Accumulibacter sp.: one gene and its partner. The protein of the gene in region 1 interacts with the protein of each later gene in a pairwise test. Links are inferred from orthologs where the notes say so. Each region holds a gene or a part of one and is shown in the gene's direction. Other genes may lie near its edges.

Region 1 (4,856 bases):
CGACCCCGGAGGAATTCCAGCATGTACCCTGACCTCAGACGCCTGTCCCTGGCCGCCGTGATCGGCAGCCTCTTCGCCGTCACCGCCTGCGACTCCACTCCCCAATACGATCAATACGATCGCCCTTACGACGGCTACTCCTATGGTCGCCAGCCGGGCTACGGGCAGCCGGCGTACGACCAGCGTGACGCCTACGACCGGGGTTACCGCGACGCGCAGCGGCAGCAGGGCTACAACCGCTACGGCGGCCAGGACTACGAGCGCGGCTATGAGCGCGGACGACAGGAGGCGGAGCGCGAAAACAAGCGTGCCGCCAAGGAAGAGCGCCGCGAGCGCGAGGCGCGGGAGGAGTGGCGCCGGCGCGAGGAACAGCGCGGCAGTCACGATTACCGTCGTCCCGCCGATGTGCGCCCGCCGATGACCCCTCCGCAGCAGCCGGGATCACCGCCGCCGGCCCCGGGAACCTGGGGTATCAACGATGGCTGAGGGACGCGTCCCGCAGCGATCGTCGTTACGCGATGTTCAGGCCGGCAGCAGTGGCGTGCGGTGGACGTCGATCAGCTGCAGCAACTGGGCGAAGACCTTCGGCGTGCCGGCGACGACGTTGCCCGTCTGCAGGTAGCTTTCGTTACCCGCCAGATCGCCGATCAGGCCGCCGGCTTCGCTGATCAACAGCGCCCCGCCGGCGATGTCCCACGGCGACAGGCCGAACTCCCAGAAACCATCGAAACGACCGCAGGCGACGTAGGCAAGATCGAGCGATGCGGCACCCGGTCGCCGGATTCCCGCCGACCGGCGCGTCAGATCCTTGAAGATGGCGAGGTAGGTGTCGATGTGCTCATGGGCGCGATAGGGAAAACCCGTACCGATCAGCGCCTCCTCGAGGCGAAGACACTTGCTCACCCGGATGCGGCGATCGTTGAGGAAGGCACCACCCCCCTTGCTGGCGGTGAACATCTCGTTGCGCACCGTGTCGTAGACCACCGCCTGGGTCACCTGTCCGCGATGCGCCAGGGCGATCGAGATGGCATACTGCGGGAAGCCGTGGATGAAGTTGGTCGTGCCATCGAGCGGATCGATGATCCACTGGTACTCGCTGCCCGCAGCCCTGCCGGCGACCTGGCCGGACTCTTCTGCTAGAATCCCGTACTCCGGATAGGCCTCGCGCAGGATGTCGATGATCGCCGCCTCGGCCGCCTTGTCCACCTCGGTGACGAAGTCGTTCTGGCGCTTGCTGGTGACCTGCAGGTGCTCGATGTCCAGCGCGGCACGATTGATGATCTGGCTGGCGCGGCGCGCCGCCTTGATGATGATGTTCAGAGCTGGATGCATGTCTGCTGACGAACCTGACGGGCGGCTGCTGTCGCCCGGTTGGTGTGGAGGAGCCCCGATTCTAATATGAACCGCGCCGCCGGGGCCGATCCTTCGCACCTGCCGCTCGAACGTGTCCGCATCGTCCTCTCGCACACCAGCCATCCCGGCAACATCGGCGCCGCCGCCCGCGCCATGAAGACGATGGGACTGACGCGCCTGCTGCTGGTCAACCCGAAGCGCTTCCCGGACGAGGAAGCATTCGTCCGCGCGGCGGGCGCCGACGATCTGCTCGCGACCGCACGGGTGTGCAGCAGCGTCGACGAGGCCCTGGCGGACACCCGCTTCGCCTGCGCCGTGACGGCGCGCCAGCGAAATCTCGGGCCGCCGCCGCTGGCGGCTCGCGCCGCCGCGGCAGAGATCCTGGCGAGGACCGGCGATGGCGAGGTGGCGCTGCTTTTTGGCAACGAGACTGCCGGCCTGTCGAATGTCGAGGTGCAACGCTGCCAGCGCACGGTGTTCATCCCGGCAAACCCGGACTATGGCTCGCTCAACCTCGCGGCAGCGGTGCAGGTCCTCGCCTATGAGCTGCGCCTCGCGGCCTTCGCCAACGACCCACCGGCGTGCAGCAGAACCGTCGCCTTCGCCTCGCCACCGGCGAGCCACCAGGACATCGAGCGCTTCTATCAACATCTCGAACGGGTGATGGTGCGCAGCGGATTCCTCGACCCGCAACGTCCACGCCGGCTGCTGCCCAAGCTGCGGCGCCTGTTCGGGCGCGCCGCACTCGAACGGGACGAGATCAACATCCTGCGCGGCCTGCTCGATGCGGTCGAACGGCAGAGCACCACCCGGTACGTCGATCGCCACCCCGAAGGCATAGATGACTGAATTGGTCGGCTATTGTAGAATGCCGCCAGGCTTTCCCGTTGCCCCGCTCAAGGACTTCCACCCCATGTTCAGCCACCTGCGCGAAGACATCCAGTCGGTATTCGACCGCGATCCCGCTGCCCGGACCTTCTGGGAGGTGCTGACCTGTTACCCGGGCGTCCATGCCATGGCCTCGCATCGCCTCGCGCACTGGCTGTGGACGCACCACCTGCGCTGGTTCGGCCGCCTGGTCTCGCATTTCGGGCGCTTTCTCACCGGCATCGAGATTCACCCGGGGGCAGAGATCGGCCGCCGCCTGTTCATCGATCACGGCATGGGTGTCGTCATCGGCGAGACGGCGGTGATCGGCGACGACGTCACCCTCTACCACGGAGTGACCCTCGGCGGCACCTCCTGGAACAAGGGCAGACGACATCCGACTCTCGAAAGCGGCGTCGTCATTGGCGCCGGCGCCAAGGTGCTCGGACCGATCACGGTCGGCGCATCAGCCAAGGTGGGTTCGAATGCGGTCGTCGTCAAGAACGTTCCAGCGGGCGCCACCGCCGTCGGCAACCCTGCCCGCATCATCGACCCGGCGCAGGCGCAGAAGCGCGAGCAGATGGCTGGGAAGCTCGGCTTTTCCGCCTATGCGCTGGCGGCGGATCAGGACGATCCGCTGGCGAGGGCGATTCACGGCCTGCTCGACCATGCCGTCGAGGTGGACCGCCGTTTTGCCCTGTTGCTGACGCGGGTCGAGGCAGCCGGAGTCGAGGTTGACGGCGAACTGCTGCGCAGTGACCCGTTCGACCCCCAATACCTGAGTAAAATAGTTGACTAATCACCACCGGTCCACTAGACTTGGATTGTCCGAACAACCGCTCTACAAGGAGGAGCCATGCGACTGACAACAAAAGGACGCTTCGCCGTCACTGCAATGATCGACTTGGCGCTGCGCTGCAGCGACGGCCCCGTTTCTCTGGCCGGCATCAGCGACCGCCAGAAGATCTCCCTTTCCTATCTTGAGCAACTGTTCGGCAAACTGCGCCGCTACGGCCTGGTCGAGAGTGTGCGCGGCCCCGGCGGTGGTTACTGTCTGGCTCGCCCGACCAGCCAGATGACGGTCACCGACATCATTCGCGCCGTCGATGAACCGCTCGATGCGACGCAGTGTGGTGGCCGCGAGAACTGTCACGACGACGAGCGCTGCATGACGCACGAACTGTGGGCGACGCTGAACGACAAGATGTACGAGTATCTCAGTTCGGTCAGCCTGTCCGAACTCGTCGAGCAGCAGATCCGCAAGAGCGGCCACGTCGCGATCCTGCAGGATGCGCGGCGCAGCCGGCAAAAGCCGCGCAACGCCAAGACCCTGGCGGTCAGCGGCTGAGAGGCCGTGAAGGAGTCGCGTCGGTTGATCCACGACCGCTGAGCGTTCGCAACCCCATGTTCGCGCCCGTCTATTTCGACCACAACGCCACGACCCCGGTCGACCCGGAGGTGGTCGAGGCGATGTTGCCCTACTTCTCGCAGCAGTTCGGCAATGCCTCCAGCCGGCATGAGTATGGCCGGGCGGCGCGACGGGCGATCGATGAGGCGCGGGCACAGGTGGCGGCCGCGGTCGGCGCCCACGCCAGCGAAGTCGTCTTCACCAGCGGCGGCTCCGAAGCCAACAACCTGCTGCTCAAGGGCGCCGCCGCCTGCCTCAGGCCGGGCCTGCTGGCGGTCGGTGCCGCCGATCACCCGTGCGTTCTCAGACCGGCCGAGCAACTCGCACGGCGCGGCTGGAACCTGGAGAAGCTGCCGACAGACCCTGCCGGTCGGATCGATCGCGAGCGGTACGCAGCGGTGATGGCGCGCAAGCCGAGGATCGTCTCGCTCCTGCTCGCCAACAACGAAACCGGCGTCATCGAGGACATCGAGCCGCTGGCCGTGAGCGCCCGGGCCGCCGGTGCCTGGTTCCACAGCGACGCGGTACAGGCCTTCGGCAAGGTGCCGGTCGATTTCCGCCGCCTCAACGGTTGCGGCGTGCACGCGCTGACGCTGTCGGCGCACAAGATGGGCGGACCGAAGGGCGCAGCGGCCCTGATCCTCGACAAGCGCCTCGAGCTCGAACCGCTGATTGCCGGTGGTGGCCATGAGCGTGGCCTGCGTTCGGGGACCGAGAACGTTGCCGCGATCGTCGGTTTCGGCGTCGCCTGCCAGCTCGCGGTCGCGCGCCGGGCCGCGCTTGCCAGCCAGCTGGACCGGCTGCGGACGCAGCTCGAGGAAGGACTGGTCGCGCTGGGCGGCAGGCTCTTCGGGCAGAGCGCGGAACGTTTGCCGAACACGGTCTATTTCGCTTTCGCCGGCGTCGATGGCGAGACGCTGGTCGGCCATCTCGACCGCGCCGGCTACGCCGTGGCCAGCGGCGCCGCCTGTTCGAGCACCAACCCGGAACCCTCGCACGTGTTGCGCGCGATGGGCGTCGACGATGAACTGGCGCGCGGCGCGGTACGTGTCAGCCTGGGGCGTGGCAACACCGAGGAACAGGTGGCAGGCTTTCTCGCCACCCTGCGATCGACCGTCGACCGACTGCAACGATTGACGGCCATGGCTGTCTGAGCGGCGAGTGAGTTGGCCAACGCCCGCCGGCAACGACGGCAGCGGCCACGAACCTGACGCTGACTTCCACAACC
Region 2 (5,322 bases), 140 kb from region 1 along the record:
GCGCGCGCGCTACCACTACAAGGTGATGACCGTCGACGAGACCGAAGCCTTCGTCTTCACCTTCAACCCGACGCGCGACAACCTCCACTACGCGCGCGACTTCGGCGTCGAGGTCTATAGCCCGTCGATCGCTGCCGAGATCAACCGGCTGTTCGACGCCGACTGGGCCGATCAGCCCTTCACCCCCGACCGGGACTCGCCGCTTCTCGTCAGCCCGTTCAACAGCCGGCCGAAAATGGAGACACTGCTCGCCGGCGCGCGCAGCTCGATCCACATCGCCGATGCCAAGCTCGCCGACCCGGCGATGCTCCGCCTGTTGATGAAGAAGGCGCGCAGCGGCATCCAGGTGCGCGTCCTCGGCGACGAAAGCCAGCGTCGCAGCTTGCCGCCCGGGGTCGAGTTCCAGGCGGTGCCGCGCTACCGGCTGCACGCCAAGTGCAGCATCGTCGACGGTGCGACCGCCGTCATCGGCAGCATGAACCTGCGCACCGAGAGCCTCGACCGTCGCCGCGAGTTGTCGATCATGGTCGACGACGCGGAGCTGCTGCAGGGGCTGAACGCGGTCTTTGCCAGCGACTGGGAACACCGGGCGCCGCTGCCCGACAGCACGGCGACGCAGGTGCTGCGGCAGAGCCAGCTCGGCCCGGCCGGGCCGCTGCCGTCGGCGGCTGGTGGCTTCGTCCTCATCTCGCGCAGCAACCCGCAACTGCGCCATGTCCTGCGTGCCGGGATGAACTCCATCGGACGCGCGCAGGACAACGACGTGGTGATCGGCAGCGCCCGCGTCAGCAGGTACCACGCCCGCATCAGCCTCGACGACGGCATCTGCACGCTCAGCGACCTCGCCAGCGGCAACGGCACCTTCCGCAACGGCGAGCGGGTCGACGGCAGCAGCGCACTGTACGCCGGCGATGTCGTGCGCATCGCCGACAGCGACGAGTTCCGCTTTCTAGAACTCTAGGCTTCTTCCACGACCGACCTCGCCCGCCGACGATGACGATCGAGCGGTGCCGGTGGCGATCGCCGCCAGCGCTGAACGCGTCCGCAGCGCGTATCGTTCTCCATGCGCTTACGCCGCGGTGCTGGCGAGCGGGAGGAGTTTGCCGGGGCGCCGTGAGACGACTGGCGGATTGACACCTTTTTGCGCGATCCCTACACTCGGCCCGCTGCGCTGGGATTGATCATCCGTCGGCGCGAGCCGAGCGCAAACTGCTGCGCAGGGGAGGCCTACATGGCTTGCATGAGCGAGCGGATGGACTGGGCGCGGCGCCGCATCGACGTCGGCGACGGTCACAGCGTGGCCGACGCCGGTGGCTTAGGGCACCGGGCGTAGCCGAGGTGTGGCTGCTTGAGCTGACAGGCGATGACTTGCTCATTTTTCCGCGTCGCAGGGGGGAAGACGCGGGCCGTGCCCTTTTGACTCCTCAGCACATCGTGACGGGAATGAACGCCAAGCAAAGGAGCCGTACATGCAAGCGCAACCGCAACGCCCGACCGGAGCCTTCATCGGCGCATCGTGGGCAGCCCTCCTGGTGGGTGCCATCGCCTACCTGACGGGCCTCTGGAACGCCGACATGGCGCTCAACGAGAAGGGCTACTATTTCACGGTCCTCATGTACGGCCTGTTCTCGGCCGTCTCGCTGCAGAAGTCGGTGCGCGACCGGATCGAAAGCATCCCCGTGACCGCGATCTACTACGGCCTGTGCTGGGTTTCGCTGCTCCTGGCGGTGCTTCTGCTCACCGTCGGGCTGTGGAACGCCACGCTGGTGGCCTCCGAGAAGGGCTTCTACGCGATGTCCTTTCTCCTCAGTCTGTTTGGCGCCGTCGCCGTGCAGAAGAACATCCGCGACCTCGCGCACTTCAAGGACGAGCCGCCCCTGCAGAGCGCGGCGACGCTGCCGGACGATTGAGGTCGCGCCGTACGAGGCCACTGGTCCGGGTCCGGCGGATTTCACAGGCAGCCTTGTCGTGAGAACGCCAGCCCTGGGCTGAGGCCCATCGTTGCCTCGCGCAGCGCCCGCGAGTCGTGCCCGTATCTCGCCATCTCTGTCTACTCCTTATCGCCCTCTGTTTCGGATCCTATCGAGGCGACAACTAATCTGACACAGAGGGGGAGCGGGCAGTGACCTTGGGAAGGACGACGGAAGGCGCGCTCTGACGATCGCCGTGGACGCCCCACAGCAGGTGCACACAATGGGCGCTCCGTCAAGGCGCTGAGCAAGACCTGCTCGAAGCAGCTCGGTTCTATCGGCGCGAGGCCGGCGCGAAGATCGCGAACCTCTTCATCAGAGAGTTCCAGCGTGTCGCCGAGGTGGATCGCCGTCTTCAGGCGGACGCCCAGAGCCAGCAGGTGGCTGGTCTTCGTCCGCGCCCGGGCGAATCCATCAGGCGGGCATGAACATAGAAGAACTTCGTCTTTGCGTGGCATACTGCAGCGGCTAAGCTTGGTAGTCGCGTGCTTAAGGAGTCGTGGCAGGGCAGCCGATCGTGGCAACCTGCCATCCCCACAACCTTTTTCGCCCCAGGAGATCCGCATGTCCAAATGGTATGCAGACAATTCCCTGTCCATCGGCCGTACACCGCTGGTCAAGCTCAATCGAATCGCCGACGGCGCACCGGCGAGCGTCTTCGCCAAGATCGAGGGCCGCAACCCCGCCTATTCGGTCAAGTGCCGGATTGGTGCGGCGATGATCTGGGATGCCGAGCAGCGCGGTCTGCTGGGCCCGGGCAAGGAACTGGTCGAGCCGACCAGCGGCAATACCGGCATCGCCCTCGCCTTCGTCGCGGCGGCACGCGGCATTCCGCTGACCCTGACCATGCCGGAAACGATGAGCATCGAGCGGCGCAAGTTGCTGGTGGCCTATGGCGCCAGGCTGATACTGACCGAAGGCGCCAAGGGCATGAGTGGCGCCATTGCCAAGGCGGAGGAGCTCGTCGCTGCCGACCCGGACCGCCATGTGCTGCTGCAGCAGTTCAAGAACCCCGCCAACCCGGCGATTCACGAGAAGACCACCGGCCCGGAGATCTGGGACGACACCGACGGCGATATCGATATCTTCGTCTCCGGGGTCGGGACCGGCGGTACCATCACGGGCGTCTCGCGATACATCAAGAACATCCGTCGCAAGCCCATCCTGTCGGTGGCAGTCGAACCCTCCGCCAGCCCGGTGCTCACGCAGACGCTCGCGGGCGAAACGCCGAAGCCGGGGCCGCACAAGATCCAGGGGATCGGCGCCGGCTTCGTGCCGCAGGTGCTGGACCTCTCGCTGGTCGACGTCGTCGAGCAGGTCTCGAACGAGGAGGCAGTCGACTACGCGCGCCGCCTCGCCCGCGAGGAGGGCATCCTCGCCGGGATTTCGTGTGGTGCAGCGGTCGCCGCGGCGCTTCGCCACGCCAGGAAAGCCGAGAACGCCGGCAAGACCATTGTCGTCGTGCTGCCCGACTCGGGCGAGCGCTACCTGAGTTCGGTGCTGTTCGATGGCATGTTCGACGCCACCGGCCAGGCGCTGCCAGGCGGTTAGAAGGCGACCCTGCGGCCACCATGCTGCGCCACCGCCAGGCGAACGGGTCGACACCCGGGGCCGTGGCGGCCACGTCGGCCGGATGCCGGCGCGCCGCGGCGGGCTGGTGGAGCGCCTCGCCACACCGCGGGCGGGCGAGCCAGCCGCGCCACCACCTGCCCCGGCTCGCCGTCCGTCGCTGCCAGAAGGCGGCCCCGGCGCGCGACGCCGATCCGCTGGCGCAGCCGCCACCGGGTTTTCATCCGATCGGCGACTCGCCTGTGCGAAGCGGGCTGCAGCCTTTGCCAGACGGCAAGGCCGTCCCGTGTCACTGCCGGGCGATCGTTGCCCGGCCCGCATCAGTCTGCCCTCCCCTGCCGAGAAATCCGCCGCCATTCGAAGCCAACACCCGCCGGGTACTTGCGCAGACGATCGGCATCGTTGACCTGGCCCTGCCACAGCCCTGAAACGGCAAACGGGCGGCGAACAGACTGTCGGAGCCGCGACCGAACTCGATCAGGGCGTTGCAAGCGGCGTTGCGGGCCGCGATGCCGGACTCAGGATGCTGACCGCAGCTTCGCATTCGCGTCGAAAGCGCTGCGCGCGGCGGTCGGCACGCATTCGCCCCGCGAGCAGCAACGGAGCAAGGAACGGTCTGGTGGCGAAGCTGCGACCACCCGTGCCGCAGCGGAATGAAGAAAGGAAACGAGTCATGCAAGAGGCAGCCAGGCGACAGTCTGCGAGCGAAGTGATCGCACTTCCCGGCGCCCAGCCGATCCGCATGTGGACCGAAGGCGTTCCGGTCGAGGATGAGGCACGTCGGCAACTGATCAACACGGCGCGCCTGCCGTTCATCTTTCACCACCTCGCGGTGATGCCCGACGTCCATCTCGGCAAGGGGTCGACAATCGGCAGCGTCATCCCGACACGCGGTGCGATCATTCCCGCGGCCGTCGGCGTCGACATCGGTTGCGGCATGATCGCGACGCGTACGACGCTGAACGCCGCCGACCTGCCCGACAACCTGCATGCGCTGCGGACGGCGATCGAGCAGGCGGTACCGCACGGGCGCACGGTCGGCCGCGGCAAGCGCGACGACGGGAGCTGGGAGAACCCTCCGGACCTGGTCAACGCGCTCTGGCGCGAGCTGCTGCCCGGGTTTCAGCGCATCGTCGCCAAGTACCCGCGTCTCCAGTCGACCAACAACCACAAGCATCTGGGCACGCTCGGAACCGGCAACCACTTCATCGAAGTCTGCCTGGACGAGGCCGATCGCGTCTGGTTCATGCTCCATTCCGGCTCGCGCGGCGTCGGCAACGCGATCGGCAACACCTTCATCGAGCTCGCGCAAGCGGACATGCGGCAGCACCTGGCCAATCTCCCCGATCGCGATCTGGCATATCTCGAGGAAGGCAGTGCGCATTTCGACGACTACCTCGAAGCGGTCGGCTGGGCGCAGGACTACGCGCGCCGTAACCGGCAGGCGATGATGTCCAACCTGATCGCGGCAGTGCGCAAGCTCATCACCCAGCCCTTCGGCATCGATCTGGAAGCCGTCAACTGCCATCACAACTATGTGCAGAAGGAAACGCACTTCGGTAGCGAAGTCTATGTCACGCGCAAGGGGGCGGTTTCCGCCCGCCGCGGTGAACTGGGCATCATCCCCGGCTCGATGGGCGCACGCAGTTACATCGTGCGCGGTCTCGGCAACGAGGAATCGTTCTGCTCGTGCAGCCACGGCGCCGGACGCAGGATGAGCCGCAGCGAGGCCAAGCGACGGTTCACCATCGCCGACCAGGTACGTGCGACCGCACACGTCGAG

The links. Proteins that work in one complex are often made in the same cells at the same time.
Region 2: the proteins of cysE (region 1) and cysK interact in binary tests that used the Escherichia coli proteins (3 or more experiments, as listed by UniProt). The link is inferred for Accumulibacter sp. from one-to-one orthologs.

What each region holds. Positions count from the first base shown.
Region 1 is NZ_JAZKUG010000001.1:3,343,099-3,347,954, reverse strand. Bases 1,179-4,142 are described here. They hold cysE (serine O-acetyltransferase), read left to right. Parts: upstream 1,179-2,266; coding sequence 2,267-3,019; downstream 3,020-4,142. Other genes in these bases: V5B60_RS14720 (cysteine desulfurase family protein), read left to right, coding at 3,625-4,142; iscR (Fe-S cluster assembly transcriptional regulator IscR), read left to right, coding at 3,077-3,568; V5B60_RS14735 (RNA methyltransferase), read left to right, coding at 1,399-2,202; V5B60_RS14740 (inositol monophosphatase family protein), read right to left, coding at 1,179-1,332. In the rest of the region: V5B60_RS14745 (hypothetical protein), read left to right, coding at 22-486; more of V5B60_RS14740, read right to left, coding at 523-1,178; more of V5B60_RS14720, read left to right, coding at 4,143-4,782.
Region 2 is NZ_JAZKUG010000001.1:3,201,113-3,206,434, reverse strand. The notes cover bases 1,575-4,527. They hold cysK (cysteine synthase A), read left to right. Parts: upstream 1,575-2,534; coding sequence 2,535-3,521; downstream 3,522-4,527. Other genes in these bases: V5B60_RS14235 (RtcB family protein), read left to right, coding at 4,282-4,527; yiaA (inner membrane protein YiaA), read left to right, coding at 1,575-1,910. In the rest of the region: V5B60_RS14250 (phospholipase D-like domain-containing protein), read left to right, coding at 1-961; more of yiaA, read left to right, coding at 1,470-1,574; more of V5B60_RS14235, read left to right, coding at 4,528-5,322.